DNA from 2 places in the Verminephrobacter aporrectodeae subsp. tuberculatae genome. Region 1 is predicted to be linked to the other one. Evidence: riboswitches for the same ligand, from Rfam matches in the RefSeq annotation. Region 1 holds a riboswitch; the other holds the start of a gene.
The links. Region 1 has a riboswitch for S-adenosylhomocysteine ahead of ahcY (adenosylhomocysteinase). Riboswitches for the same ligand answer to the same signal wherever they lie in the genome.
Positions count from the first base shown of each region.

Region 2: it holds a riboswitch for S-adenosylhomocysteine, as region 1 does, so the genes downstream of both, metH (methionine synthase) here and ahcY (adenosylhomocysteinase) in region 1, are expected to answer to the same signal.

Region 1 covers NZ_QZCX01000002.1:670,482-684,833, forward strand. Annotated here, with positions in the region: gene D5041_RS11015 (sensor histidine kinase) at 65-829, opposite strand; gene glmU (bifunctional UDP-N-acetylglucosamine diphosphorylase/glucosamine-1-phosphate N-acetyltransferase GlmU) at 826-2,253, opposite strand; gene tyrS (tyrosine--tRNA ligase) at 2,321-3,553, opposite strand; gene D5041_RS11030 (M23 family metallopeptidase) at 3,746-5,089, shown strand; gene D5041_RS11035 (anhydro-N-acetylmuramic acid kinase) at 5,126-6,232, shown strand; gene erpA (iron-sulfur cluster insertion protein ErpA) at 6,305-6,670, opposite strand; gene D5041_RS11045 (bactofilin family protein) at 6,731-7,132, opposite strand; gene D5041_RS11050 (DUF6776 family protein) at 7,238-7,951, opposite strand; gene rpsI (30S ribosomal protein S9) at 8,058-8,450, opposite strand; gene rplM (50S ribosomal protein L13) at 8,447-8,890, opposite strand; gene D5041_RS11065 (23S rRNA (adenine(2030)-N(6))-methyltransferase RlmJ) at 9,074-9,967, shown strand; gene metF (methylenetetrahydrofolate reductase [NAD(P)H]) at 9,993-10,844, opposite strand; gene D5041_RS11075 (TlyA family RNA methyltransferase) at 10,841-11,626, opposite strand; gene ahcY (adenosylhomocysteinase) at 11,647-13,080, opposite strand; S-adenosyl-L-homocysteine riboswitch at 13,149-13,239, opposite strand; gene D5041_RS11085 (hypothetical protein) at 13,313-14,352, opposite strand, start outside.
Region 2 covers NZ_QZCX01000001.1:1,037,898-1,052,249, forward strand. Annotated here, with positions in the region: gene proB (glutamate 5-kinase) at 1-40, opposite strand, end outside; gene cgtA (Obg family GTPase CgtA) at 108-1,178, opposite strand; gene rpmA (50S ribosomal protein L27) at 1,334-1,591, opposite strand; gene rplU (50S ribosomal protein L21) at 1,606-1,923, opposite strand; gene radC (RadC family protein) at 2,118-2,831, opposite strand; S-adenosyl-L-homocysteine riboswitch at 2,935-3,046, shown strand; gene metH (methionine synthase) at 3,076-5,805, shown strand; gene D5041_RS04425 (NAD(P)/FAD-dependent oxidoreductase) at 5,852-6,985, opposite strand; gene fdxA (ferredoxin FdxA) at 6,943-7,272, opposite strand; gene D5041_RS04435 (carboxypeptidase-like regulatory domain-containing protein) at 7,269-9,185, opposite strand; gene D5041_RS04440 (hypothetical protein) at 9,605-12,286, opposite strand; partial or broken gene D5041_RS04445 (transposase) at 12,386-12,767, shown strand; partial or broken gene D5041_RS04450 (IS5/IS1182 family transposase) at 12,972-13,116, shown strand; gene cysN (sulfate adenylyltransferase subunit CysN) at 13,250-14,352, opposite strand, start outside.

The DNA of each region.
Region 1 (14,352 bases):
TTGCGGTCCGGATGCCGGCCGGCGCGGCGTCTTGAGCAACCGGTGCAACAGATCGGCCCGCGGCTCAGGCGCAGGATTCCGTGGCCGCAGCGGCGGGCCACTCCAGCCGCACCGTGCAACCGCCCCCGGGGACCGCGCTGGCCGTGATCGTCCCGGAATGCCGCCGGGCAATCGCACGGCACAGCGCCAGCCCCGCACCCACGCCGTCAAACTCGCTCTCGCGGTGCAGGCGCTGGAACAGGCCGAACAGCTGCGCCGCGTGCGCGGGGTCAAAGCCCGCGCCGTTGTCCTGCACCGTGAACGCCGCCTGGCCCGCGGCTGCGGCCTCGTCGGCGTGCACGCTGATGCAGGGCTGCGCGCTCTGGCGCGTGAACTTGAGGGCATTGCCCAGCAGTTGCACCAGCAGTTCCTGCAGCAGCGCCGAATCGGCGCGCAGGGTGGGCAGCTGCGCCCCCACGCGCCACTGCACGGTGCGGCCGGCCTCGGCGGACGCGAGCGTGGCACGCGCCTGGGCCACGGCCCGGGCCAAGGGGATGGGCTCGGCGCGCAGCGGGGCGCGGCTGGCGCACAGCAGGGCTTGCAGGCCGTCGATCATCCGTCCCATGCGCCGGGCGGACTGCTCCAGGCTGGAGAGAAGGCCCAGGGCCTCCTGCGTCCCGGGGGCGTTCAGCGTGTCGGGGGGCAGTTCGCACAGCGACTCGCGCACCAGCGCGCCGTAGGCGCCGACATGCCGCAGCGGCGCGCGCAGGTCGTGCGCGACGGCGCGCAGGAGCTCCTCCTGCGCCGCGGCCATCTCGGCCAGCTGCTGCGCGGCGTCGGCCTGCGTCATGGTTTCGGGCGCTTGGCAGGGCGGGCCCAGCCGGGAATGCTGATCTGCCGGCCGCGCGCCACGCTGAGCGCGCCGGCGGCGGTGTTTTTGGTGATGTTGCTGCCCGCGCCCACGGTGCCCCCGGCGCCAATGGTCACGGGGGCCACGAGCACGCAGTTGCTGCCGACGTGCACGTCCGCCTCGATCACGGTGCGGTGCTTGTTCGCGCCGTCGTAGTTCGCGGTGATGCTGCCGGCGCCGTAGTTCACGCGCTCGCCCACCGTGGCGTCCCCCAGATACGCCAGGTGGTTTGCCTTGGCGCCGTCGGCCAGGCTGCTGTTCTTCACTTCCACGAAGTTGCCGATATGCACCGCGCGGCCCAGTCGGGTGCCCGGGCGCAGGCGGGCAAAGGGGCCGACGTGCGCGCCTGCGCCCACCGTGGCGCCGGAGTTTTCGCCGTCGATGTGCGTGTAGGGCTGGATCACGGCGTGCGCAGCGATGCACGCATTGGCAATCCAGCAGTGCGCGCCGATCTGCACGCCAGGGCCCAGTTCCACGCGGCCGACGAAGACGCAGTTCACGTCGATCTCCACGTCCTGCCCGCAGACCAGCGCGGCGCGCACGCCGCTGCGGGCGTCGTCGCGCAGATCGAAGCGCGCGGGGTCGGCGAGGCGCACGCCCTGCTCCATGAGCGCCTGCGCCTGGCGCAGTTGCAGCGCGCGCTCCAGATCGGCCAGTTGCCGCGGGCTGTTCACACCGGCCACCTGCAGCGCGTCGCTGATGCGCTGCGCCACCACGGGGACGCCGTCGGCCACGGCCTGCGCCACGACGTCCGTGAGGTAGTACTCGCTCTGGGCGTTGTCGCGGCTCAAGCGCGCGAGCCAGCCGCGCAGCTGCTGCGCGGGAGCGGCCATGATCCCGCTGTACACCTCGGTGATCGCGCGCTGCTCCTCGGTCGCGTCCCCGTGTTCGACGATTCCCTGCACGGCGCCCTGCGCGCCGCGCACGATGCGCCCGTAGCCCGTCGGGTCGGGGTGCTCCACGCTCAGCAGCGCCAGCCTGCCGCCTGCTGCGGCGCCGAGCAGTGCGCGCAGGGTATCGGCGTGCGTCAGCGGCACGTCGCCCGAGAGCACGAGCACCGTGGCGTCGTCGCGCAGCTGCGGCGCGGCCTGCTGCGCGGCGTGGCCGGTGCCCAGCTGGGGTTCCTGGCGCACGAACTTCAGCTCCGGGCCGCCGGCCTGCGCACCGCCTGCGGCGGCGGCCTCGACCTGCGCCGCAGCGTGGCCGGTGATGACGATGGCGCTGCGCGCCTGCAACTGCACGGCCTGGTCCAGCACGTGCAGCAGCAGCGGGCGCCCGGCCAGGCGCTGCAGCACCTTGGGCAGGCGGCTTTGCATGCGCGTGCCCTTGCCGGCGGCGAGGATGAGGATGTCGATCGGGGTCATGGAATGTCCGGGTTCCGTGCGCGGCGCGGGCAGAGCGCACGCATGCGCCATGGACCCCGGGGGTGTCTCACGTGAGCACCACGCGCGCAAACCGGCGTTTGCCGACCTGCAGCACATAGGTTCCGGCGCCGAGCCGCAGGCCCTTGTCGCTGACCACGCTGCCGTCGATGCGCACACCGCCGCCGTCGATCAGGCGCTGCGCCTCGCTGGTCGATGGCGCCAAGTTGGCCTGCTTGAGCAAGGCGCCAATGCCCAGCGGCGCGCCGGGCAGGGACAGCTGCGGGATCTGCTCGGGGACGCCGCCCCGGCTGCGGTGCATGAAGTCCTGCTCGGCCGCGTCCGCCGCCGCCGCGCTGTGAAAGCGCGTGGTGATTTCCTTGGCCAGCAGCACCTTCGCGTCCTTGGGGTTGCGGCCCTGCGCGACCTCGGCCTGGAGCGCCTGGATCTCGGTCAGCGAGCGAAACGACAGCAGTTGGTACCAGTTCCACATCAGCGGGTCGGAGATCGACAACACCTTGGCGTACATGGTGTTGGCGTCTTCGGCGATGCCGATGTAGTTGTTTTTCGACTTCGACATCTTCTCCACGCCGTCGGTCCCGACGAGCAGCGGCATGGTGAGCACGCACTGCGGCTCCTGGCCGTACTCCTGCTGCAGATGGCGGCCCATGAGCAGGTTGAATTTCTGGTCGGTGCCGCCGAGCTCCAGATCGCTCTTCAGCGCCACCGAGTCGTAGCCCTGCATCAGCGGGTACAGGAACTCGTGCACCGAAATCGACTGGCCGCTGGCAAAGCGTTTGTGGAAATCGTCGCGCTCCATCATGCGCGCCACGGTGTACTTGGCGGCGAGCTGGATCATTCCCGCGGCGCCCAGGGGCTCGCTCCATTCGCTGTTGTAGCGGATCTCGGTGCGCGCCGGATCGAGCACCAGGCTCGCCTGGCGGTAGTAGGTCTCGGCGTTCGCCCGGATCTGCCCGGGCGTGAGCGGCGGGCGGGTGTCGTTGCGCCCCGAGGGGTCGCCGATCAGGCCCGTGAAGTCGCCGATCAGAAAGATCACCTGGTGACCCAGGTCCTGCAACTGGCGCAGCTTGTTGAGTACCACCGTGTGGCCGATGTGGATGTCCGGCGCCGTGGGATCGAGCCCCAGCTTGATGCGCAGCGGCTGGCCCGAGGCCTCGGAGCGCACCAGCTTCCCGACCCAGGCGTCCTGCGGCAGCAGTTCCTGGGCACCGCGCAGCGAGATTTCCAGGGCCTGTCGGACCGCTTCGGAAACCGGGGACGTTGTAACGACTGATGGATGCATAAGGGGGTTTTTTGGGATGTCCGGACAGACTGCGTCGCCGCTATACTCCGGCCTGCTTTGCAAAGGCGGGATTCTAAGTGGGCCCGCTGTTTCCGCCCTCACCCTGACCCAAGCCCGTGCGCTCTGCCAAGCTGATGTAGCCGCAGCGGGAAAACGCCGGGGCTTCGCGCGATCACCCTGGGGATAGCAGCTTTGATTTACGGCCTGACCCGCGCCAGCAGCGCTTTTTTTCTCTACCGACTGTCGCGCACGATCCAGCGCTATCCCGGACGCATTGGCGCCGCTGTCGCGGCCTTGCTGCTGACGGGCGGCGGCGGCGCGTTCGCCGTGGCGTCCCTTGCGCCCGATCCGGCCGAACTGCCGGTGCGCATGCTCAGCCATTCCGTCGAATCGCTGGCTGAGAACCGCATGCTCAGCGAGCTGCAAGCCCCCGGCTTCTCGCTGTTTCGCTCCGAGCAACTGCGCAGCAGCGATACGCCGGAATCCCTGCTGCGGCGCCTGGGTGTGGCCGACCCGGCCGCGGCCGCCTTTCTGCGCAGTGACCGGTTCGTGCACCAGAACATGCTGGGTCGCAGCGGCCGCAGCGTGTCGGCGCAGACCACCGACGACCACCGTCTGATTCGCCTGACGGCGCGCTGGGTGCCCGACGGCAGCGGCAACTTCCGCCGCTTGGTCGTGGAGCGCACGGGCGATGGCTTCAGCTCGCGTGTCGAAAACGCCAAGATGGCGCTCGACAGCCGCCTCGTCGGCGGCGTCGTGAACAGCTCGCTGTTCGCTGCCACCGACGCATCGGGCATCCCGGACGCCGTGGCCGTGCAACTGGCCGAGATCTTCTCGGGCAGCATCGACTTCCAGCGCTCGCTGCGCAAGGGCGACCGCTTCTCGGTGGTGTACGAGACCCTGGAGGCCGATGGCGAGGTGCTGGGCAGCGGCCGCGTGCTCAGCGCCGAGTTCGTGAACGACGGCAAGGTCCACCAGGCGGTTTGGTTCCAGGGCGCGTACTACACGCCGGAGGGCACCAGCCTGCGCCGCGCCTACCTCACCTCCCCGGTGGAGTTCTCGCGCGTGACCAGCGGCTTCAAGATGCGCCTGCATCCCATCCTGAAGACTTGGCGCGCCCATCTGGGCACCGATTTCGCCGCGCCCACCGGCACGGCCGTGCGCACCGTGGGCGACGGCACGGTGGAGTTCGCCGGCGTGCAGAACGGCTACGGCAACGTGGTCTTCGTCAAGCACCGCAACCAGCACGTCACGGTCTATGCGCACCTGAGCCGCATCGACGTGCGCACGGGCCAAGCGCTCAGACAAGGCCAGACGCTGGGCGCTGTGGGCGCCACGGGCTGGGCCACCGGTCCGCACCTGCATTTCGAGTTCCGCGTGAACGGCCGGCACCAGGATCCGATGACCATCGTCGCGCAGAGCGAGGCGGCAGCGCCCGTCTCGCCCGCTGCACGCCCCGCCTTCGCGCGCCTGACAGCGAATATGCGCGTGCAGCTATCGGCTGCGGCCCTGATCGGTCAGGCCAGCGTCGATTGATTCCTGCGCGCGCACCGCAAACGGGCCGGCCCGCCAGTGTCCGATCTGTACATCGGCCTGATGTCGGGCACCTCGCTCGACGGCATCGACGGGGTGCTGGCGGATTTCTCCGGCCCGCGCATGCGGGTCGCGCAGCACGCCAGCGCCGCATTCGCACCCGAACTGCGCGCCGTGCTGCGCGACCTGAACACCCCCGGTGAGAACGAACTGCACCGCGCCGCGCTCGCAGGCAATGCGCTGTCCCGGTCCTATGCCCGGGTCGTGCGGACGCTGCTGGAGCGCAGCGGCGAGCCCGCCAGCGCGATCCGCGCGATCGGCGCGCATGGGCAGACCGTGCGGCACCGCCCCGGGGAGTTCGACGGCACCGGCTACACGCTGCAACTGGGCAACCCCGCGCTGCTCGCCGAGCGCACGGGAATCGCCGTGGTCGCCGATTTCCGCAGCCGTGACGTCGCCGCCGGCGGGCAGGGCGCGCCGCTGGTTCCCGCGTTCCACCAGGGCGTCTTCGGGCGCGCGCAGGAGACCGTGCTGGTGCTGAACGTCGGCGGCATCGCCAACCTCAGCGTGCTCGGGGCGGACGGCAGCGTGATCGGCTTCGACTGCGGCCCGGGAAACGCCTTGATGGACGACTGGTGCCGGCAGCACACCGGCGAGCTGTTCGACAGGGACGGCGCCTGGGCCGCGCGCGGCCAGGTGCTGCCGCAGCTGCTGGCCGCGCTGATGCAGGAGCCCTTCCTGCAGCAGCCACCGCCCAAGAGCACGGGGCGCGATCTGTTCAATCCGGCCTGGCTCTCCGCCCGGCTGCGCTGCTGCGCGGGCGCGGCTGCGGTTGACGTTCAGGCCACGTTGACGGAGTTCACCGCGCGCGCATGCATGCAGAGCGCCAGAGCCTATCCCGGCCAAATCCTCGCCGTATGCGGGGGCGGCGCCCTGAACACCCATTTGATGGAGCGCCTGCGGGTGGCGGCAGGCCCGTCGCTCCAGGTGCTGGCCAGCGACGCCCTGGGACTGCCCGCCCTGCAGGTAGAGGCCGCGGCCTTTGCCTGGCTGGCGCGCCAGACGCTGCGCGGTGCACCGGGCAACCTGCCCGGCGTGACGGGCGCAGCCGGCGCGCGCGTTCTGGGGACGGTGCATCCGGCCTGATCCGTCGCGCACCCCGCCCCCGCGGGGGCGAAAAAAAACCGCCCGAAGGCGGTTGTTTTCATGCGCGGCAATTTACGCGGAGAAGCTCGAACCGCAGCCGCAGGTGCTGGTCGCGTTCGGGTTCTTGATGACGAATTGCGCGCCCTGCAGGTCTTCCTTGTAGTCGATCTCGGCGCCGACGAGATACTGGTAGCTCATGGCGTCGATGAGCAGCGAGACACCGTTCTTCGTCATGGTGGTGTCGTCTTCGTTGGTGATTTCATCGAAGGTGAAACCGTATTGGAATCCCGAGCAACCGCCGCCCTGCACGAAGACGCGCAGCTTCAGCTCGGGGTTGCCCTCTTCGGCGATCAGGTCCGCCACCTTGGCCGCCGCGCTGTCCGTAAACAGAATGGGTTCGGGGATTTCGGTCTGGATGTTTTCTGCAACAGCGTTCATGGGGATACTCCGGGTTCAGGGGCTAAGGGGCAATACTACTGCCAAGCGCTCGGGTTCACATCACGGGTGGCTGGACGCCAACTCCAGTGGGGGCTTTCCTTCGACCAGCACGGCCGCCTCTGCGGGAACCAGTTGCCCGGCAACCACGGCCCCCTGGTGCATCTCCAGCGCCGCGTAATGCACGCTGCCCGTGACCCGCGCCCTGGGTTGCAACTCCAGGAACTGCGCATGCACGGGGCCGATCATCTGGCCGCCAATGACGACGTGGTGAGCGTGCACCGTGCCCTCGACACGGGCCGTCTCGGAGATCACGAGGATGCTGGGCTGCTCCGGCTGCGCGCAGATGTCCCCCACCACCTCGCCGTCGATGCGCAGACCCTCGGAAAAATGCACCTCCCCCTCGATCCTGCTGCCCTGGGCGATCAGGCTTTTGATGGGGGGTTGCTTCTTGCGGGAAAACATAGGATCCGGGCTCCTGGAGATGCGGCTGGGCCAAGCGGCCGGCATGCGGGTTGGCAACGCCCGACGATACACCCACTCCCGGCTGGCGCATCTGCAAGCCGGGGCCTATTTGAGCGCCATGGTCTGCACGGCACGCACTGCCGTGCCTTCCAGCACACGTGCGGTAACAGTCTTTACCACGGTGTTCGGCGGCAGGTCGAACACGCCCTCGACGCGGCGGTATTGCCTGAGCTGCAGCGGCTGCCCCTGCGGCGGCAGGGTCTGCGTCCAGGGCCTGCCGTCGCGGGTGCCGGCGAGCATCAGCTCCAGACTCCCGTTGAAGTCGGGCGCGTTGCGCGTGGCCTGAATGACCAGCACCTGCCAGCGCAACTGCATTCCCGCGAGCACTTCCGCCTGCAGGGCGCGAATCGCCGGCCCCTGCGTCTTGGCAGCGGGAATCAGCTTTTCGAAGAAGCCCAGGTCCTCGCGCAGCGTCTGGTTGTCCGCTTGCAATTGCCGCACCTGCGCCAGCAGGCTTTCCTTGGCGGCGCGCTCGGCGGCGAGCAGGCTTTCGGCCGTGAGCGCCACCGCCTGCCGCTGGCGCTCCTGCTCGTGTAGGCTGGCAAGCTCGCTCCTGAGCGCGAGCCACTCGGCGCGCGTGCCGGCATCCAGCCTGGCGACGACGGGTTTCCCGGAATCGAAAACCCGGAACGCGGCGACTGCGCACAGGCCCAGCAGCACGGCCAGGGCGAGCCAGCGAAAGGGCCAGGGCAGGGCGCTGCGGACTGCAACCCGGGGGGCGCTGATGGTCAGCCGGTGGCGCAGAAGGCGAAAGCGCATGGTGATGAGAAGAAAACCGCCCTTGGGCGGTTTTCTGCCGAGCAGGGCAGGGACACAGGGCCCCAAGCCGGGGATACCGCGCGCCGGGAAGGGAGTCCGGACCAGCTCAACGCTTGGAGAACTGCTTGGCGCGGCGTGCGGAATGCAGGCCGACCTTCTTGCGTTCCACCTCGCGCGCGTCGCGCGTCACGAAACCGGCCTGGCTCAGGACGGGCTTGAGCGCAGCGTCGTAGTCGATGAGCGCGCGGGTGATGCCGTGGCGCGCCGCACCGGCCTGGCCGGATTCGCCCCCGCCGTGCACGTTGATGCGGATGTCGAAGCTCTCGGCATGGTTCGTCAGCGCCAGGGGCTGCTTGGCGATCATGATCGAGGTTTCGCGGCCGAAGTAGGACTGTATGTCCTTGCCGTTGACCGTGATCTTGCCGCTGCCTTTTTTCAGAAATACGCGCGCGACGCTGGACTTGCGCCGGCCCGTGCCATTGTTCCATGCACCAATCATTTCGAGGCTCCCTGGATTTCCAGCACCTTGGGCTGCTGGGCGGTGTGGGGATGCTCGGCACCACCGTACACCTTGAGTTTCTTGATCATCGCGTAGCCCAAGGGGCCCTTGGGCAGCATGCCCTTGACCGCTTTTTCCAGCGCGCGGCCGGGGTGCTTGGCCTGCATGTCGCGGAAGTTCGTGGCCTTGATTCCGCCGGGGTAGCCCGAGTGCCGGTAGTACACCTTGTCCAGGGACTTGGTGCCGGTGACCTTGAGCCGGGCGGCGTTGACGATGACGATGTAGTCACCGGTATCGACGTGAGGCGTGTAGATGGCCTTGTGTTTGCCGCGCAAACGGAGAGCAACTTCGCTGGCTACTCGTCCGAGGACCTTGTCGGTCGCGTCAATCACAAACCACTCGTGCACGACCTCAGCGGGTTTTGCGCTGAATGTGGGCATGGGGGGTTCCCAAGAAAGGGTGGGGTGGTTTGGTGGTCCTTTCATCCACGGTCGGTGCAACTCTTGTTGGGAAGCCTCTCCGGTGGACGTCGATCTTCGCCGCGGGACCACGAAAACGCTGCGAAGCCCGCGATTATACGAACTTCTCGGGGGAGCGCGGCGCCGCGCCGTTACCATCGGAGCATGTTCAGCTATCGCCACGCCTTCCACGCGGGCAATCATGCCGATGTGCTCAAGCACACCGTGCTGATCGCCGCCTTGCAGCACCTCATCGAAAAAGACGCGGCCCTGACCGTGCTCGACACGCATGCGGGCGCGGGCCTGTACCGGCTCGACGGGGACTGCGCGCGCACCAGCGGCGAGGCCACGCACGGCGTGGCGCGTCTCTTCGCCCCCGCGGTGCCGGCGCTTGCCCCGGCGTTGCAGTCCTACGTGGAGTTGGTGCGCGCCTTCAACCACCCCGGCGACACCCCCCGGGTGTACCCGGGCTCGCCCTTTATCGTGCAGCGCCTGCTGCGCGCGCACGACAGGCTCAAGCTGTTTGAATTGCATCCGACCGACCTGCGGTCGCTCGCGGGCAACGTGGCGCAACTGGAGGCGGGCCGCCAACTCGCCGTGCTGCATGAGGACGGCTTTGCGGGCGTGCGGAAATTCCTGCCCCCGCCGGCGCGGCGCGCCCTGGTGCTGTGCGACCCGAGCTACGAGATAAAGAGCGACTACGGCAAGGTTCTGGACTTCGCCACCGACGCGCTCGCGCGCTTTGCCACCGGCGCCTATGCGTTCTGGTACCCGATCATTCCCCGCCCCGAAGCGCATGGCCTGCCGCGCCGCTTGAGGACGCTGGCGAACCAGGCGGGCAGGGGCTGGCTGCACGCCACGCTGACCGTCAAGTCGAGCCGGATCACGGCAAGCGCCGACGGCGAGGTCAGGCGCCCCGGTCTTCCCGCGAGCGGCATGTTCCTGATCAACCCGCCCTTCACGCTGAAAGCGGCCCTGCAGGCCGCGTTGCCGCAGATGGTGCAGTTGCTGGCGCAGGACAGGCACGCCGCGCACACCCTGGAGTCATCCGGCGGCTGAGGTCCGGCGCGGGCGCGGGCGTGCGTCAGATCCCCAGCCGGCGGCAGATCTCCAGCGCCGCGGCGCTTTGGTTCAGCGTGTAGAAATGCAGCGCCGGCGCGCCTGCAGCGCATAGCCGATCGCACAGATCGGTCACCACGTCCAGGCCAAATGCCCGGATGCTGGCGCTGTCGTCGCCAAACGCCTGGAGCCGCAGGCGGATCCAGCGCGGAATCTCTGCCCCGCAGGCGTCGGCAAAGCGCATCAGCTGGGTCGAACTGGAGATCGGCATGATTCCCGGGACCACGGGCACCTCGGCGCCCAGCCGCTGGGCGTCTTCGAGAAAGCGCAGGTACGCGTCGCTGTTGTAGAAAAACTGCGTGATCGCGGAGTCCGCCCCGGCGCGCACCTTGGCCGCATACGCCTGGAGGTCGGCGTCGGGCGAGCGGGCCTGGGGATGCGTCTCGGGGTAGGCGGCCACTTCGATGTGGAAGTTGTTGCCGGTCTCGGCGCGGATAAAGGCCACCAGATCGCCCGCATGCTGAAACTCGCCGCCCAGGCCGTAGCCGCTGGGCAGGTCGCCACGCAGCGCGACCAGGCGTTTCACGCCCATGGCCTCGAGCGCGGCCAACTGCTCGCGGACCAATTCGTGCGTGGCGCCGACGCAGGAAAAATGCGCGGCCGCGCCCATGCCCTCGGCCAGAATTTCGCGCACGGTGGCGAAGCTTCCCGCCTGCGTGGAGCCGCCGGCGCCGTAGGTCACGGAGCAAAAATCCGGATGCAGCGTGTACAACTCCTGGCGCGCTGCGCGCAGCCGGTCCGCGCCCTGCGGCGTCTTGGGCGGGAAAAACTCGAAACTCACCGGAAAACCGGTGCCTTCTGCGCTGGCAGCAATCATGCGTTCCTCCTTGCGTAGACAAAAAACTCCCGGTTGCCGTCGCCCCCGCGGATCGGGCTGTCGATCCAGCCCCGGACCACGAGGCCAAGGTCGGCGCAGCAGCCCCGGATGCGGTTCTCCACCACCGCGTACAGCGCCGCGTCCCGCACGATACCGCCTTTGCCGATTTGCCCGGGTTGCAACTCGAACTGTGGCTTGACCAGCATCAGCAGATCGCCATCGGCGGCCAGCAGCGGCGCCAGCGCGGGCAGCACCAGCGTGAGCGAGATGAACGAGAGGTCACCGGTCACGATGTCAAAGGCTTCGGTGGCGGGCGTGGCCTGCCGCGTCGCCGCGCACGCCTGCCGCAGAGCGCTTGCCGTGAGTGCGCGCGCATTCAGGCCCTCGACGCAGAGCACGCGCGCATCGCCGCGCAGCCGCGCGTGCAATTGGCCATGCCCCACGTCCACGCCCAGCACCTGGGCCGCGCCTTGCTGCAACAGGCAGTCGGTAAACCCCCCCGTGCCCTGGCCCACGTCCAGACAGTGCCGCTGCGCGACGCAAGGGCCGGCCGCGTGCAAGGCGGCTTCGAGCTTGATCCCCCCGCGCGAGACGTAGCGGGACTCGGCGCCGTCGAGCAGGCGCAACTCGGCGTCGGCCGGAATCTCGTCCCCGTTCTTCGCCACCCGGCGCCACGGCGACCCGCAAGGCGGGCGCCATTCAACCCCCGACGCGATCAGCCGCTGCGCCTGCGAGCGCGTCGCGGCATTCCCGGATTGCAGCAAGAAAACATCTGCGCGCATCGGGCATCAGGCATCAGGCATCAGTAGCGGTAGGTTTCCGGCTTGTACGGCCCCTGCCGGGGAACCCCGATGTACGCGGCCTGCTCGGGCGTGAGTTCGGTGAGCACCGCGCCGACCTTCCGAAGGTGCAGGCGCGCGACCTTTTCATCGAGGTGCCGGGGCAGCACGTATACCTTGCCGCTCTGGTAGCGCTCGCGCTGCGTGAACAGTTCGATCTGCGCGAGCGTCTGGTTGGCAAAGCTCGACGACATCACAAAGCTCGGATGACCCGTTGCGCAGCCCAGATTCACGAGGCGGCCCTTGGCCAGCAGGATGATGCGCCGGCCGTCGGGGAAGATCACGTGATCGACCTGGGGCTTGACCTCCTCCCACGGGTACTGTTCCAGCGCGGCGACCTGGATTTCGTTGTCGAAATGGCCGATGTTGCAGACGATCGCCTGGTCCTTCATGGCCCGCATATGTTCGTGGCGGATCACGTCCCTGTTGCCCGTGGCGGTCACGAAGATGTCGGCCTTGTCGGCGGCGTACTCCAGCGTCACGACCCGGTAGCCCTCCATGGCGGCCTGCAGCGCGTTGATCGGGTCGATCTCGGTCACCCACACCTGGGCGCTGAGCGCGCGCAGCGCCTGCGCCGACCCCTTGCCCACGTCGCCGTAGCCGGCCACGCAGGCGATCTTGCCGGCGATCATCACGTCGGTGGCGCGCTTGATTCCGTCGAGCAGCGATTCGCGGCAGCCGTAGAGGTTGTCGAATTTGGACTTGGTCACCGAATCGTTCACGTTGATGGCACGGAACATGAGCCGGCCCTGCGCCGACATTTCCTTGAGCCGGTGCACGCCCGTGGTGGTCTCCTCGGTCACGCCGAGGATGCGCGCGCTCTTGCGGCGGTACCAACCCGGGTCGGCGGCCAGCCGGGACGCGATGGCGGCGAACAGGGCGCGCTCCTCTGCGCTTGCGGGGTGCTCCAGCACGGACGGGTCCTGCTCGGCCTGCCGGCCCAGATGCATCAGCAGCGTGGCGTCGCCGCCGTCGTCCAGGATCATGTCAGGCCCCTCGCCCTCGGTGTCGGCGGCGCCAAAGTCAAAGATGCGGTGCGTGTAGTCCCAGTAGTCGGCGAGCGTCTCGCCCTTGACGGCGAATACCGGCGTTCCGGTCGCGGCGATCGCGGCCGCGGCGTGGTCCTGCGTCGAGAAGATATTGCACGAGGCCCAGCGCACGCGCGCGCCCAGGGCCTGCAGGGTCTCGATGAGCACCGCCGTCTGAATCGTCATGTGCAGGCTGCCGGCGATGCGCGCGCCCGCGAGCGGCTGGCGCGCGGCAAACTCCTCGCGCAGCGCCATCAGGCCGGGCATCTCGGTTTCGGCGATGCGGATTTCCCTGCGTCCCCACCCGGCCAGGCCGATGTCGGCGACGCGGCAATCGGCATGGACGGGGGCCTCGACTCGTGCGTTCATATGGATGCTCCAAAGCAGGTTTGCCAAGCCACTACGCGCGGGAGGAGGACGCGCCCCATCGCACGCAAAGTGGATGAGCGTCGTTGCGCAAACAGGTTCTGCTGACTCCGAGCCTCACGCCCCGCCGGTGCTGGGGGCGCTGCAACGCTCCTCGGAGCCGCGGATTATAAAAAGTCCCCCGCGCGCCGCAAGGACGGCGTGGGCAAGCCGTGGCTCGCGGTCGGTACGGGGTTCAGGGCGTGGCGGAGAAGGGGACGTTGATGACAGCGTCGCTCTCCATCTGGTCCTTGCGCCTCAGTGTCACTTGCAAAGCGCCCTTGGCGCCCCCGCCCACGAGGTAGATGCTCGCGGCCTGCTTGCCCAGGATCTCGCCTTCCAGACCATCAAGGGTAAAGCTGTGGTTGTATGAGGTGATTCCGGTCTGGACACTGGTGCGCTGCTGGCGCGAGGCGCTGTCGAGCCGCGAGTTCTCGAACTTCAACTCGGGCAATTCCAGCTGCATGTACTTCCGGGTTTTGGGATTGGTGTAGTCGATGCGGACCCCGGCGAGCCTGCCTGTGACCGTATCCAACTCGGTCTCGTAGGTAACGTCTTCTACCTCCAGAATGCGACCGTCCGTGCCGGTCAATGTCCAGACGGTACCCACATAGCGCACTTTCCGGGTCTTGGGGGCGTCGGCTTGGTCGGTAAGCACTCCGAACACGGTAGTCCAGGAGATTCCCGTCGTGTCGGGTGTGGTGGCGCGCTCGTCCTCGCGGAGTCCGATGCCCCAGAGGGTTTCCTTCCGATGGCCCATGCTTTTGATGAGTTCGACGGTGACGTTGCTCCCGCGATCACCTTTGTAGACATAGCGGATATCTTCCCCGGACTGGCTGCGTTTGCCCTCCCCGTAGCGCCTGCCATCCACGGTAAAGGCATTGCGCCCGGCCTGGATGCGGCGCCGCGCCATGCCGTAGGAGGTGATGGATATCTTGCCGACGGAGAAGAGTTCGTTCTCCATGTAGCCCGGGCCGTCGAAGTCGATCACCGAGCCGTTGGGGTCGCTGATGGCATCGAACAGCGCCTGTTCATCGGTGGAGGACGAGGTGGGCTGAATGCAGTTATTGCTGTTGGCATCGCGTTGGGCGCACAGCGCCCCGGCCGGAGCAATGAAGGGGTTGGCGGTTCTTGTGTCGTCAGCACCGTTGCCGGAGCCAGAGTCGCCGCTGCCGTTACTGCCGCCGCCTCCTCCGCAGGCGGCAAGGGTCAGGCCAAGAAAGCAGGCAGACAGCC
Region 2 (14,352 bases), on a different contig from region 1:
CCACGATGCGGCGGGCATTGCGCAATACGTCGGCAGGCATTTTCTCTTCGAGCCTTTTGGTTGCTGGCGTTTTTTCCGCACCCTGGACCGGCCATGGGCGCTTGGGCTCAGGCGGGTGCGTCCCCGGCAAACCGGGGGTCCGGCTGCGCCGGTTCGTTTTCCGCGCGCTGCTCGCCCTGCACATGGCGGAAGATGGCATGGATCAGCGGCTCGCAGCCTTCGCGCGTGAGCGCGGAGATCTGAAACACCGGCCCCTTCCACTGGAAGCGCCGGACGAAATCCCCGACGCGCGCCTCCCGTTCATCCAGCGGCACCATGTCCAGCTTGTTCAACACGAGCCAGCGCGGCTTGCCGTAGAGCCGGTCATCGTACTTTTTCAGTTCGTAGACGATGGCCTTGGCCTGGGTGACGGGATCCTGCGCGGCATCGAACGGCGCCAGATCAACGACGTGCAACAGCAGGCGCGTGCGTTGCAGGTGGCGCAGAAACTGGTGCCCAAGCCCTGCGCCTTCGGACGCCCCTTCGATCAGGCCCGGAATGTCGGCGAGCACGAAACTCTGTTCGGGGCCGACCCGCACCACGCCCAGGTTGGGGTGCAGCGTAGTGAACGGATAGTCGGCAATCTTCGGGCGGGCGTTGGAAACCGCGGCGATGAAGGTCGACTTGCCTGCATTCGGCATGCCCAGAAGCCCCACGTCGGCGAGCACCTTCAATTCCAGCTTCAGACTTTTCTTCTCGCCTGGCCAGCCGGGCGTTTTCTGCCGTGGCGCGCGGTTGATGGCGCTCTTGAAGCGCAAATTGCCAAACCCGCCGTCGCCGCCCTTGGCGAGGGTGACGAGTTCACCCGGGGTGAGCAACTCATGCAGCAGCGCGCCCGTCTCTGCGTCGGTGATGATGGTGCCCACGGGCATCTTCAGGGTGATGTCGCTTCCTGCGGCGCCAAACATGTCCGAGCCCATGCCGTGCCCGCCCCGCTTGGCCTCATGCCGGCGCGCGTAGCGAAAATCGATCAGGGTGTTCAGGCTGGGGTCGGCCAGCGCCTGCACATGCCCTCCGCGCCCGCCATCGCCTCCGTTGGGCCCGCCGAACTCCTTGTGTTTTTCGTGCCGAAAGGACACGCAGCCATTGCCCCCGTCACCTGCGGCAATGTCAATCAAGGCTTCATCGACGAACTTCATGGAGATCCCGTGGTGGGCGGCCAAGCCGCTGATTCTGGCGCAACGGCGGCCCTCCTGACGCCCCTGCCCCGGACGGCGCGAACACGCCAGCGTGCAGGGCAAACGACAAGGCCCCGGCAAAGCGGGGCCCCGGAAGGAATGCCTGGGGAAAAGCCTCAGGCCGGTGTCACGTTCACCGTCTGCTTGGACAATGCCCCCTTGGTGCCGAACGACACGTGGCCGTTGACCAGTGCGAACAAGGTATGGTCCTTGCCCACGCCGACATTGTTGCCGGGGTGAAAGCGCGTGCCGCGTTGGCGCACGATGATCGATCCGGCGCCGACCAGTGCGCCCCCGAAGACCTTGACGCCCAGCATTTTCGGCTTGGAATCGCGCCCGTTTCGCGTAGAGCCGCCGCCTTTTTTCTGTGCCATGACATCAGCTCCTTTTACTGGGCAGCAGCAATCGCGCCAATTTGCAGTTCGGTGAACTGCTGGCGATGGCCTTGGTGTTTTTGATAGTGCTTGCGGCGGCGCATCTTGAAGATGTGCACCTTGTCGTGCTTGCCGTGGGCCACGACAGTGGCCTTCACGGTCGCGCCGGACACCAGGGGCGTGCCCACCATGAGCTCAGCGCCGTTGCCGACGGCCAGAACCTGGTCGATCACGATCTCCTGGCCTACGTCCGCAGCAATCTGTTCTACTTTGATTTTTTCGCCGGAAGCAACGCGATACTGCTTGCCACCGGTTTTTATGACCGCGTACATGGGGGGGACCTCTTGATATGGGCTCTGCAGACGGATTTCCGCGGAGCCCGCGAATATATCACAGGGCGCATCGCCCGCCATTGCGGCTGTCCACGCGTCCACCGGCAAGGCAAGATCACGCCCGTGGCCCGGCGCGCTTTGTCGTTCGCCCGGTTGCGCGCCCCGCACCAGCCCTTGCAGCGGGCGCCGGGGTATTACAGCAGTCCTTTTTCTGCCATCGACAGTGCCTGGCCCGGCGCCACGATCACATGGTCGAGCACGCGCACGTCAACCAGCGCCAGCGCGGTCTTGAGGGTCTGCGTGAGCGCCTCGTCGGCGCGGCTGGGCTGCACGCTGCCGCTGGGGTGGTTGTGCGCCAGCACCACGGCGGCGGCCCGGTGGTGCAGCGCGCGCAGCACCACTTCGCGGGGGTATACGCTGGTCTGCGTGAGCGTGCCGCGAAACAGTTCTTCCAGCGCCAGCAGGTGGTTCTGGTTGTCCAGGAAAAGCACGGCAAACACCTCATGGCCCTTGGCGGCCAACTGCAACTGAAGGTACTGCTTGACGGTGTCCGGGGCGTCGAAGATTGCGCGTTCGCACAGCTGCTGGGCCAGCGCGCGGCGGGCCAGCTCCAGCACCGCCACCAGTTCGGCGCGCTTGGCCGGACCCAGGCCCTTGATGCGTTGCAGATCGGCGGCGCTGGCGTGCAGCAGCCCGGCAATGCCGCCAAAGCCACCGCTCGGCTGCCCGGTGGCGGCGTCTGCGCCGGGCGGGTCCAGCAATTCCTGCGCCAGTTGCAGCACCCCTTTGCCCACGATGCCGGTGCGCAGCAGGATCGCGAGCAACTCGGCGTCGGCCAACGCAGCGGGGCCGCGCGCGAGCAGTTTTTCGCGTGGCTGGGCGTCAAGGGGCAGGTCTTTGAGAGGCATGGCGCAGGGGCCGACCGTCGAAGGCCAACAGGTGGCTGGGTCCGGCGCCAGTTTATCGGGACTTTCATGGCGTGTGCGCCGGCGCCCCCCTTAGAATCCACCCCCGCCCAAGGAGCGTTGCAGCGGCAGGCCCGGCCCCACCACGAGGGCCCGTCGTCAGGCTTGGGCGACCCAGGGGCCGGACCCGGGGCCCACTGCAACGACGCTCACCTGCTTTCTCCGTCGTTCCTGCACAGGTGAGTCCATGTCTGCCATTTCGCTGCCCCCGATGAAACTGTCCGGCCTGGAGCCGGTGAGCATTGGCGCGGGCTCGCTGTTCGTGAACATTGGCGAGCGCACCAACGTCACGGGCTCCAGGGCGTTCGCGCGCATGATCCTCGACGGCGCGTACGAACAGGCGCTGGCCGTGGCGCGCCAGCAGGTGGATAACGGTGCGCAGATCATCGACATCAATATGGACGAGGCCATGCTCGACAGCCGGGCTGCGATGGTGCGCTTTGTGCAACTGATCGCGTCCGAGCCCGACATCGCGCGCGTGCCGATCATGCTCGACAGCTCCAAGTGGGAGGTGATCGAAGCCGGCCTGCGCTGCATCCAGGGCAAGGGAATCGTCAACTCCATCAGCATGAAGGAGGGCGTCGAGGCCTTCAAGCACCAGGCCCGGTTGCTGCGCCGCTACGGCGCCGCGGCCGTGGTGATGGCCTTTGACGAAAAGGGCCAGGCCGACAGTTGCGCACGCAAGATCGGGATCTGCGCGCGCGCCTACCGCATCCTGGTTGACGAGGTCGATTTTCCGCCCGAGGACATCATCTTCGACCCGAACATCTTCGCGGTCGCCACCGGCATTGAAGAGCACAACAACTATGCGGTCGATTTCATCGAGGCCACGCGCTGGATCAAGCAGAACCTGCCGGGCGCCAAGGTCTCGGGCGGCGTGTCCAACGTGTCGTTCAGCTTTCGCGGCAACGACCCCGTGCGCGAGGCCATCCACACCGTGTTCCTGTACCACGCGATCGCCGCGGGAATGGACATGGGAATCGTCAACGCAGGCATGGTGGGCGTATACGACGACCTGGAGCCGACGCTGCGCGAGCGCGTCGAGGACGTGGTCCTGAACCGCCGCCCTGACGCCGGCGAGCGCTTGGTCGAAATCGCCGAAAGCGCCAAGAGCGGTGCCCGCGACGCAAGCCGCAAGCTCGAATGGCGCGGCACGCCCGAGGCGCCAAAAACCGTCGGCGAGCGCCTGAGCCATGCGCTGGTGCACGGCATCACCGACTTCATCACCGAGGACACCGAAGAAGCCTATCAGCAGATCCTGGCCCAGGGGGGCCGCCCGCTGCACGTGATCGAAGGCCCGTTGATGGACGGCATGAACGTCGTCGGCGACCTGTTCGGTGCGGGCAAGATGTTCCTGCCGCAGGTGGTCAAGAGCGCCCGCGTGATGAAGCTCGCCGTGGCGCACCTGATCCCCTATATCGAGGAGGAAAAGCGCCGTGACGAACAGGCCGGGCGCGACGTGCGCAGCAAGGGCAAGATCGTCATCGCCACCGTCAAGGGCGACGTGCACGACATCGGCAAGAACATCGTCACCGTGGTCCTTCAGTGCAACAACTTCGAGGTCGTGAACATGGGCGTGATGGTGCCCTGCCACGAGATCCTGGCGCGCGCCAAGGTCGAAGGGGCGGACATCGTGGGCCTGTCGGGCCTGATCACCCCGAGCCTCGAAGAAATGCAGCATGTAGCTGGCGAGATGCAAAAGGACGCGCATTTCCGCATGCGCAAGATCCCGCTACTGATAGGCGGCGCGACCACCAGCCGCGTGCACACCGCCGTCAAGATCGCCCCGCACTACGAAGGCCCCGTGGTCTACGTTCCCGACGCCTCGCGCAGCGTGGGCGTGGCGCAGAGCCTGCTGGGCCAGGTGGCGGGCAGCTACTTGCAAGAGCTCAACGCCGACTACGACAAGCTGCGCAGCCTGCACGCCAAGAAAAAGCCGGCGCTGCTATGGCCCCTGGCCCAGGCGCGCGCGAACCGGACGCCCATGGACTGGTCCGCCTGCCGGCCCGTCGTACCGCGCGCGCCGGGCCGGCGCATGTTCAAAAACTTTGACCTGGCCGAACTGGAAAAATACATCGACTGGGGTCCGTTCTTTCAGACCTGGGACCTGGCCGGTCCCTACCCGGCGATCCTGGACGACGAGGTGGTGGGCGTGCAGGCCAGGCGCGTGCATGACGACGCCCGGGCCATGCTCAGAAAGATCATCGACGGCCGCTGGCTCACGGCCAGCGGCGTGCTCGCGTTGCTGCCCGCGAACAGCGTGGGCGACGACGTCGTGTTCTATACCGACGACAGCCGCAGCCAGGTGGCCATGACCTGGTACGGCCTGCGCCAGCAGACGCAAAAGCAGTCCATCGACGGTGTGCTGCGCCCCAGCCGCTGCCTGTCCGACTTCGTCGCGCCCAGGGGCATCGCCGACTACGCGGGCCTGTTTGCCGTGACCGCGGGCCTTGGAGTCGAAAAGAAGGAAAAGGACTTTGCCGACGCGCTCGACGACTATTCCGCGATCCTGTTCAAGAGCCTGGCCGACCGCCTGGCCGAAGCCCTTGCCGAATGCCTGCACCAGCGCGTGCGCACCGACCTGTGGGGCTATGCGCCCGACGAGCGGCTGAGCGCCTGCGAGCTGATCGCCGAAAAGTACCGCGGAATTCGCCCCGCCCCCGGCTACCCCGCCTGCCCGGACCACAGCGCCAAGACCGATCTGTTCCAGGTTCTGCGCTGCGCAGAAATCGGCATGGGCCTGACCGAGAACCTGGCCATGACACCCGCGGCCAGCGTGAGCGGCTTCTACATGGGCCACCCCGAGAGCCGGTACTTCAGCGTCGGCAAGATCGGCGCTGACCAAGTGCACGACATGGCCGGGCGCCGGGGGATGGACGAGGCCGCGCTGGCGCGCATGCTGGCGCCAAATCTTTGAAACCGGTCCCGGGTTCTCCGCGCTGCCCGGCTCCTTTGCCAGGCCGTCAAACCTGGGTGGCCGGCGCGGCTGCCACGCCCAGCAGCTGGTGCAGGCGTGCGCTGGTGGTGGTGTATTGCAGCGCCACCTTGCCGCCCTTGAGCGCCTCGGCTGCGGCAAAGGCGGCGAGCGTGGCCTCGTGGAAGCCGCACAGGATCAGCTTGCGCTTGCCGGGGTAGGTGTTGACGTCGCCCACGGCGTAGATTCCCGCAACGTTGGTGCGAAACGTCCCGGTGTCGACCACGAGCTGCTTGCGTTCCATGGCCAGGCCCCAGTCGGCAATCGGCCCGAGCCGGGGGGAAAGGCCGAGGACGGTCAAAAGCACGTCCACGGGCAGGGTCCGGGGGCTCTCCTGTGCACCGACCACTTGCAGCGCGGTGAGGCGCTTGCCCGCGGTGCTGGTGATGATGCCGGTGATCTGCGCGGCCTCGACGGCAATGCGTCCGGCCTCGCGCAGTTGCCGCAGGCGCTGCAGCAATGCGTCGGGCGCCTGGAACAGGTCGCGCCGGTGCAGCAGGCTGACGCGCGCCGCCCGGCCCTGCTCGGCCAGTTCCACGGCGTGCGCCACGGCGGCTTCGTCGCCGCCGTGCACGACGACGTGGCGCCCGGCCAAGTCCAGGTCCGGCGGCAGGCTCTGGTAGTGGAGCTGGGTGCCGGTAAAGCGCTCGATTCCCGCGGTCTTGAGGGTGCGGGGAACGAACGCGCCCACGCCCGCGGCGAGGAACACGCAGCGTGCGAGCAGCCGCACCCCGGTGCTGGTTTCCAGCAGCACGCGGCCGTCAGAGCGGGGCGTGAGGGCAGAGACCAGGGTGTTCAGATGCCAGTGCGGTTTGAAGGGCGCCACCTGCCGCAGCAGCAGATCCACCAGTTCGCGCCCGGTGCAGACCGGGACACCCGGAATGTCGTAGATGGGCTTGTCGCCATACAGTTCGGCGCACTGACCGCCCGCGTGCGGCAGGGCGTCGATCAGGTGCGCGGTGATTCCCTGCAGCCCGAGCTGGAACACCTGGAACAGGCCCACCGGCCCCGCGCCGATGACCACGGCATCGGTTTCGACTGCGGCGTGCACGGCCTGGGTCACCTTGGGGCCTGGGCCTCTCAGCGCTGCAGCTCGTCGATCTTGCCCGGCTTGCCATTCCATTCGTCGGCGTCGGGCAGGGCGCCCTTGCGCTTGGTGATGCTTTTCCAGCCGTCGGCAAAGGCCAGCTCGGTGTTGAGCTTGATGAAGGCGAGCTGATCGGCCGGGAGGTCCTCCTCGGCATAGATGGCGTTCGCCGGGCATTCGGGGATGCAGACGGCGCAGTCGATGCACTCGTCGGGGTCGATGACAAGCATGTTCGGACCTTCGCGGAAGCAGTCCACGGGGCATACGTCCACACAATCGGTGTACTTGCACTTGATGCAGTTTTCGGAGACGACGTGGGTCATGTCAGGCGTTCAGGCGGTATCGGGCGATGAAAACCCTTGATTTTAGAAGCGTTCACTCGCCAAGGCTGCGTGGCATCTTGACCGGAAGGGGGCTTTGGGGCCGGGCGTCGCTCCGGGTTGGTCTGGGCCCCGCCGATGCGGGCAGGCGGGCCGCCCGGCGATGAGAACGCGACCATCAGGGCTAATGTAGCAGCCGATCCGTTTGGCTCCATCGGCAGGGCCAAGGGCCGCACAGCGAACGGCTCCTGCGGCAGTGCCTCCGGCATGGCCGCATGCCGGAGGCGGTTCATGGGCCGTGCCGCGAACTCTTGTTCGGCGACAAGAATTGGGCCAAAACGACTTCGAGCTTGCTTGACGAACTTTTGGGCCTCATGCATTCCAGAGTCAGTTCCACCGTCGTGGTAGTCGGCAGGAGGTCGTCGCCTATATTGGTGGCGCTCACGCTGCCACTGATTTTCAATGCGGAGTTCTTGGTCTGCTCGGGTCTGCTCGGACACGTTTACACACGCGCGCTCGGCTATTCTGCCTGTGCCATACATTTGGTCCACCAAACCGCTGGCCGAGAGACCGCTGTCTGGAAGCCCCACGACCGAATACGACCAAGAATCGGCGTGCGTGCCCCGATTTTTCGCGGAGGCCCGAGACTCCTCGGTCAGCACGGTCATTCTGACGCTGACGCTCTCGGTGCCGGCCGGCACCTCGAAGTCGATGTTCTTGGTGACGGGCCGGTCTTGCTCGGCCGCAGTGACGCTAAAGACCGCGCGATCGTCTCCATCTGCGGGGAGCGGTGCGGCAGGGGACGAGCGCTTGGAAGCGGGGATGTCGCGCGGGGGCGGCTCCTTGCCGTCTTGCGTCACGCTGCTGCGCACAGCCGACGAACCGGGGGCGGCTACTCGCTGCGCGGCGGCCTTGGCGCCGGTGTCGATTCCCAGGCCCGGCGGCACCACCATGGTGACCTTGGCTTGCGTGCTGCCTTCATAAATCGGAAAACTGGTGCTCACGACGTTCGGATAATGCAAGTCGCTCAACGTCAGAAAATAGACGTCGGGCAATACGTGCTCGAACGCAAAGGCACCGTTGGCATCCAGTATGGCGACGGCCCGCGTCTGCGTATTGACCCCGTTCAGCAAGACCTCGCGGCCCGCCAGCGAGGTGACCGGATCGCCCCGCTCCGACAGCAAATTGCCGGACAGTCTTGTCTCTGCCTTGTTCACCAGCATTTCATAGCCAGCCGCAAACTCGCCGTCATTGGCAGAAAAGTACAGATGCATCCAAAAACTGCCATTTGGCAGCGCGTCCAGTATTCGCTGCATGGCCGGGCCCGAGATCGAAAAGCTGGAATCTGCCGGATTAAAAGACCAGAATTTCTCCAGATGAACCGAGATGGCAGAATCTCCCCCAACAGGAATCTCTCCGATGCTTTTTTCCTTCAGATCCAGCGTGGGTACTCCTTGCAACCTGAAGGTCAGTGGGGCGCCGGTCATTACATTGTTTGCTCCCAGGCCGTCAACGACCACGTTGGGAGGTGGAGGATCGTCGGTAAATTCGCCGTAAACCCCTGCGGAAGTCGGTCGCTGTGACCTGATCAACACATGGAACTGAGATGTTGTGGGACCACTCTTGATTTCGAAATTCGCTTCCTGATCCTTGCCGGTATCACCGGGAGTGGAAAAACGCAGTTGTCCGTCCTTGAGCAAGGCATTCGATACGGCGCCCGATGGCGTGACCTTGTCGGCGCCCGCAGGAAGGCCAAGTTCTTTGAGCGAGAGAGAGACCATTTGCGCCGGCTTGACGTCTTGAAGCTCGGCTTTTCCCGCAAGCGTGGGTGATGGGCCGGACTGCGTCTGCGCGCCGTCTCCGCAGGCGCTCAGCACGGCGCCGACCAAAAACATGATGGCTATCAGAATTCTCATGATGCTAACTCCTTGTTGACAAATGGGTGAAACTACCTTTGGATGTATCTGGCTATACACAAGTCCCTCCGCGCATGCGTTATGCTAGTTATTTCATGGTGAAAGCACACAATGAACCGGGCAGTTACGGGATTCAAGAGAATGGGCCTGGGGGACCTCAGGCTCAAACAGGGTCTACCGCTTTGGGAATGCAGCGCATTCTTGACTTTGCCGCTGGCATCAGGTTCTGTCGGGAACTTCAGGTTCAGGGGCGTTGTGTATAAGACAATACCCTTGCTTGATCCAGTGTTTGGTCATTACGACCCAAGGCAGGAGCCGTATGCGGGAATCCCGCACGGACGGATCGGAGGAAGTGTTTCGTCCGCAGTCCGTGCGTATCACCTGAATGGGTGTTCTTGGGGAGGTGCATCTTCGAGGGTCTATTTATACAACAACGCCCCCTTCAAGCTTATGTGCCAATGGTCCATATGCTGGCCGGGGGTGGTTTCGACCGTCCTTGGCTTGGTGGTCCATGCACCCACGAGGGGAATGTCCGAATCGTCCGGAAATTTCCCGTTAACGAGCGCCTGCTCGATGAACGAGCCCCCGATAAAGATCACGCGGGTGTAGGGTTTCTTCCCCTCGGTTTCAAGGATGGCGCGGTTTTCGTCAATCCATCTCTCCAATTCTCGCTGCTTGGGTCCAGCCACCCATGTTCCAATTTTTGCCGTGAGCCCGGCGTTTTCGACTATCTCGGTTTTGGCGGCGTTGATCAATTGCCGGATGTGCGCTCCCCCATTTTGCCCACCCAGCGCGTCGCTATAACCGCCCGCGCCGTCGGCGTAGCGCATGTCAATCTGTTGACCATCGCTGTGACCTTTATGGACGAGAATCGAATCATGTTCAGCCCCTACTTGGGCGACATGCTGGCTGCTGATGTCGTTGAAGCGGCAGGCATAGCAGCCGAGAAGCCAGGCGATGGTTTGCATGGTGCTCCATGAGTCACCGCCTTTATTTGTATCACGTATGCCAAAGCGTCGGTCGGAAAGACCTGTAACATCTCCTGCAAGATAGAGTGGCGTAAATTCTTTCTTTTCGTTAAATTCGATCTGCCCACCCTTTGCGGCAGGATCGGAGCTCACTGCGACACCCCCCACGCTGCCTTTGAGACGAACCGTGACGGTTATATTTCCTATGGCCATTTCGCCAGCAAACGTGGGCAGAGAAAGACCAGGAAACTTGATCAGGCCAGGCTCGCGGGTATGATTTTGCGTCAAGAGATTGACGTTGGAAAAAGTCAAGGCACTGACGCCTGGCGAGGTACCAGGAACTACCGTGGTGGTAGCGGCCACTTCGGCGATCCCCAGGTTCACTTCGGTAATAGTCGCGTCGGCTGGAGAATATCTGATCTCAAACGGGATCGTGTTGGTGTTGTCGCTGCGGCTTTGCGGGATCGACAGGTAGGAGCCGGCCAAGTTGCTACGCTCACTGACCTTGAGCGGAGAAATTATCGGATTGGAATTCTTGTTTGGCGACAAGAATTTTGCCGAAACGACTTCGAGATTGGTTGACGAACTTTTGGACCTCATGCATTCCAGAGTCAGCTCCACCGTCGTGGTAGTTGGCAGAAGGTCGTCGCCGATATTGGTGGCGCTCACGCTGCCGCTGATTTTCAATGCGGAGTTCTTGGTCTGCTTGGACACGTCTACACATGCGCCCGTGCCCGTTCCGCCTGTGCCATACATTTGGTCTACCAAACCGCTGGCCGAGAGATTGGTGTCTGGAAGGCCCACGACCGAATACGACCAAGAATCAGCGTGTTTGCCCCGATTTTTCGCGGAAGCCCGAGACTCCTCGGTCAGCACGGTAATTCTGACGCTGACGCTCTCGGTGCCGGCCGGCACCTCGAAGTCGAAGTTCTTATTGATGGGCCGGTCTTGCTCGGCCGCAGTGACGCTAAAGACCGCGCTATCGTCCCCATCTGCGGGGAGAGGCGCGGCAGGGGACGAGCGCTTGGAAGCGGGGATGTCGCGCGAGGGCGGCTCCTTGCCGTCTTGCGTCACGCTGCTGCGCACAGCCGACGAACCGGGGGCTGCTGCTGCTCGCTGCGCGGCGGCCTTGGCGCCGGTGTCGATTCCCAGGCCCGGCGGCACCACCATGGTGACCTTGGCTTGCGTGCTGCCTTCATAGATCGGAAAACTGGTGCTCACGACGTTCGGATAATGCAAGTCGCTCAATGTCAGAAAATAGACGTCGGGCAATACGTGCTCGAACGCAAAGGCACCGTTGGCGTCCAGTACGGCGACGGCCCGCATCTGCGTATTGACCCCGTTCAGCAAGACCTTGCGGCCCGCCAGCGAGGTGACCGGATCGCCCCGCTCCGACAGCAAATTGCCGGACAGTCTTGTCTCTGTCTTGCTCACCAGCATTTCATAGCCAACCGCAAACTCGCCGTCATTGGCAGAAAAGTACAGATGCATCCAAAAACTGCCATTTGGCAGCGCGTCCAGTATTCGCTGCATGGCCGGGCCCGAGATCGAAAAGCTGGAATCTGCCGGATTAAAAGACCAGAATTTCTCCAGATGAACCGAGATGGCAGAATCTCCCCCAACAGTAATCTCTCCGATGCTTTTTTCCTTCAGATCCAGCGGGGGTACTCCTTGCAACCTGAAGGTCAGTGGGGCGCCGGTCATTACATTGTTTGCTCCCAGGCCGTCAACGACCACGTTGGGAGGTGGAGGATCGTCGGTGAATTCGCCGTAAACCCCTGCGGAAGTCGGTCGCTGTGACCGGATCACCACATGGAACTGAGATGTTGTAGGACCGCTCTTGATTTCAAAACTCGCTTCCTGATCCTTGCCGGTATCGCCAGGAGTGGAAAAACGCAGTTGTCCGTCCTTGAGCAAGGCATTTGATACGGCGCCCGATGGCGTGACCTTGTCGGCGCCCGCAGGAAGGCCAAGTTCTTTGAGCGAGAGAGAGACCATTTGCGCCGGCTTGACGTCTTGAAGCTCGGCTTTTCCCGCAAGCGTGGGTGATGGGCCGGACTGCGTCTGCGCGCCGTCTCCGCAGGCGCTCAGCACGGCGCTGACAAAAAACATGATGGCTATCAGAATTCTCATGATGCTAACTCCTTGTTGACAAATGAATGAAGCTCCCTTTGGATGCGTTGTTGTATAAATCCTGGGTTACATGGCGCACGGGCATTTCTGCCGTGCAGCTACACCGCGGGGTTGATCGCCAGAGGAGATGTCGCGATGGGGATCGACGAGAGCCTTCTGACGCCCGCACCCGCTGCGGGGATTTGCTCAGAGCCTGCGCCGGCTCGCTTCTCCGACTTGGCCGGCGCCCCGCTGCACGACCCTGAGCCGCCGCGCGCAAGGCCTGCGAGTCGTCGTCTTGCCCGCGCTGCGCACGGGTGAGCCACTGCATCTGGCGGTTGACAGCACCGGCCCCAAGCTCTGCGTTTGCGGTGAGGCCCTGAGCGATTGGCTCGAGCAGATTGCGCCCGGGACACCGGTTGACATCGTCGGCAGCGATGGCGCCTACGACACCAAAGCGTGTCCCGCGTGGATCGCCGCGCGCGAAGGTGCCATGCCTTGGCCGCTGCTTGGCAGTGCGTGCATCGGAGAGGGTGCGGACCATGTCAAACCTCCTGGGGGGCGGATGAAAGTAGTCGCAGTCAGCTGCTCGGAACGATTATTACTCGCATTCCATTTTTTAGTCGAGGGCAGGAAAAATGGTCGATCCGGGAGTGTGGGTATCGGTTGTTCCGTGGGCAGGGCATCGCGCCATCCCGGCTCCCCGGATCACCCAGCCCCGGAGGCGGCGCATGCCCTGGCCGCAGGCCACGCCGGGCGCAACTTGACGCAATGCGGCCACGGGCAGGATCGCAGAGAGCGGCAGACGCGAATGGAAACAAGCCAGCGGCTACCACGAGCGCTCGCTGGCGGAGAACCTGATCGGCAGAGTCGGGAGGAGCACGGCGTGCTGCCCCCGCTGCGCAGTGACCCCGCAATGACCTGCGCCGCCCTGCACACCGGGCAGCGCCATGCCGCCCCGGTTTGCTGCGCAGGAATCCTGGCTTAGTTCACCAGCACGGCGCCGGCGGTCTTGTGGCTTGCGGTGTCCACCAGGATCAGCGCGCCGAGCACGCGCGCCTGGGCAAAGGGCGCTGCGGGCAGGGGCTCTTGGAGCAGCAGGTCCACGTGGCCGATGGCGTTCGGGCCGAGTTGCGTGGCGGCTTCTTCGGCCAGGGTGCTGATGTCTAGCCTGTGCAGCACGGCCCGGACCCGGGCCTTGACCCAGCGGTGGCCGTGCAGCGCCCAGTACACGCGGCCGGCGACCAGGGGTGCGTCGTCCATCCAGGCCACGGTGGCGCGCAGTTCGTGGCGCGCGGGCCAGGCGGGGGCGTCGAAGCCGTCGGGGGTGGCCAGGAGCCAGTCGCCGCGCGACACGTCCAGTTCGCGGTCGAGGACGATCCCGGCGCTGCTGCCCGCAGGCACGTCGGCCGGGCGGCGCGCGTGGTCCAGCACCTGGACCACGGTGGCCGGCTGGCCGCCCGGGAAGACCTGCACCGCGGCGCCCGGCGCGATGGTGCCTGCGGCCACGCGGCCCCAGAGAACGCGCCGGCCTTGGGAGGTCTCTGCGGACGAGGAGAATTTCTCCACCCATTGCACCGGGAACGCCAGCGGCAACGCGGTGTCGGCCGGGGTGTTGGGCAGCGCTTCGAGCACTTGCAGCAGCGTCGGGCCGGCGTAGCCGCACCAGTCCGGGTGCGCGTCCACCACGTTCCAGCCCTCGAGCGCGGAGATCGGCACCGTGGCGTGCACGGCAATGCCTGCGGCCTGGGCGAAGGCGGCGAGTGCGCCCTGGATATGCCGGTAGGCGAGCACGGGGTCGGCCACTGCGTCGAGCTTGTTCACGGCGAACACCAGCGAATGCACGCGCAGCAGATGCGCCAGCAGCGCGTGGCGGCGTGTTTGCGGCAGCAGGGCCAGCCCCGGGTTGCGCCAGTCGAGCTTGCTCGCGTCGATCAGCACCACGGCCGCGTCCGCGCTGCTCGCTGCGGTGACCATGTTGCGCGTGTACTGCTCGTGGCCGGGCGCGTCGCCGATGATGAATTTGCGCGCTGGCGTGGCAAAGTAGCGGTAGGCCACGTCGATGGTGATGCCCTGCTCGCGTTCGG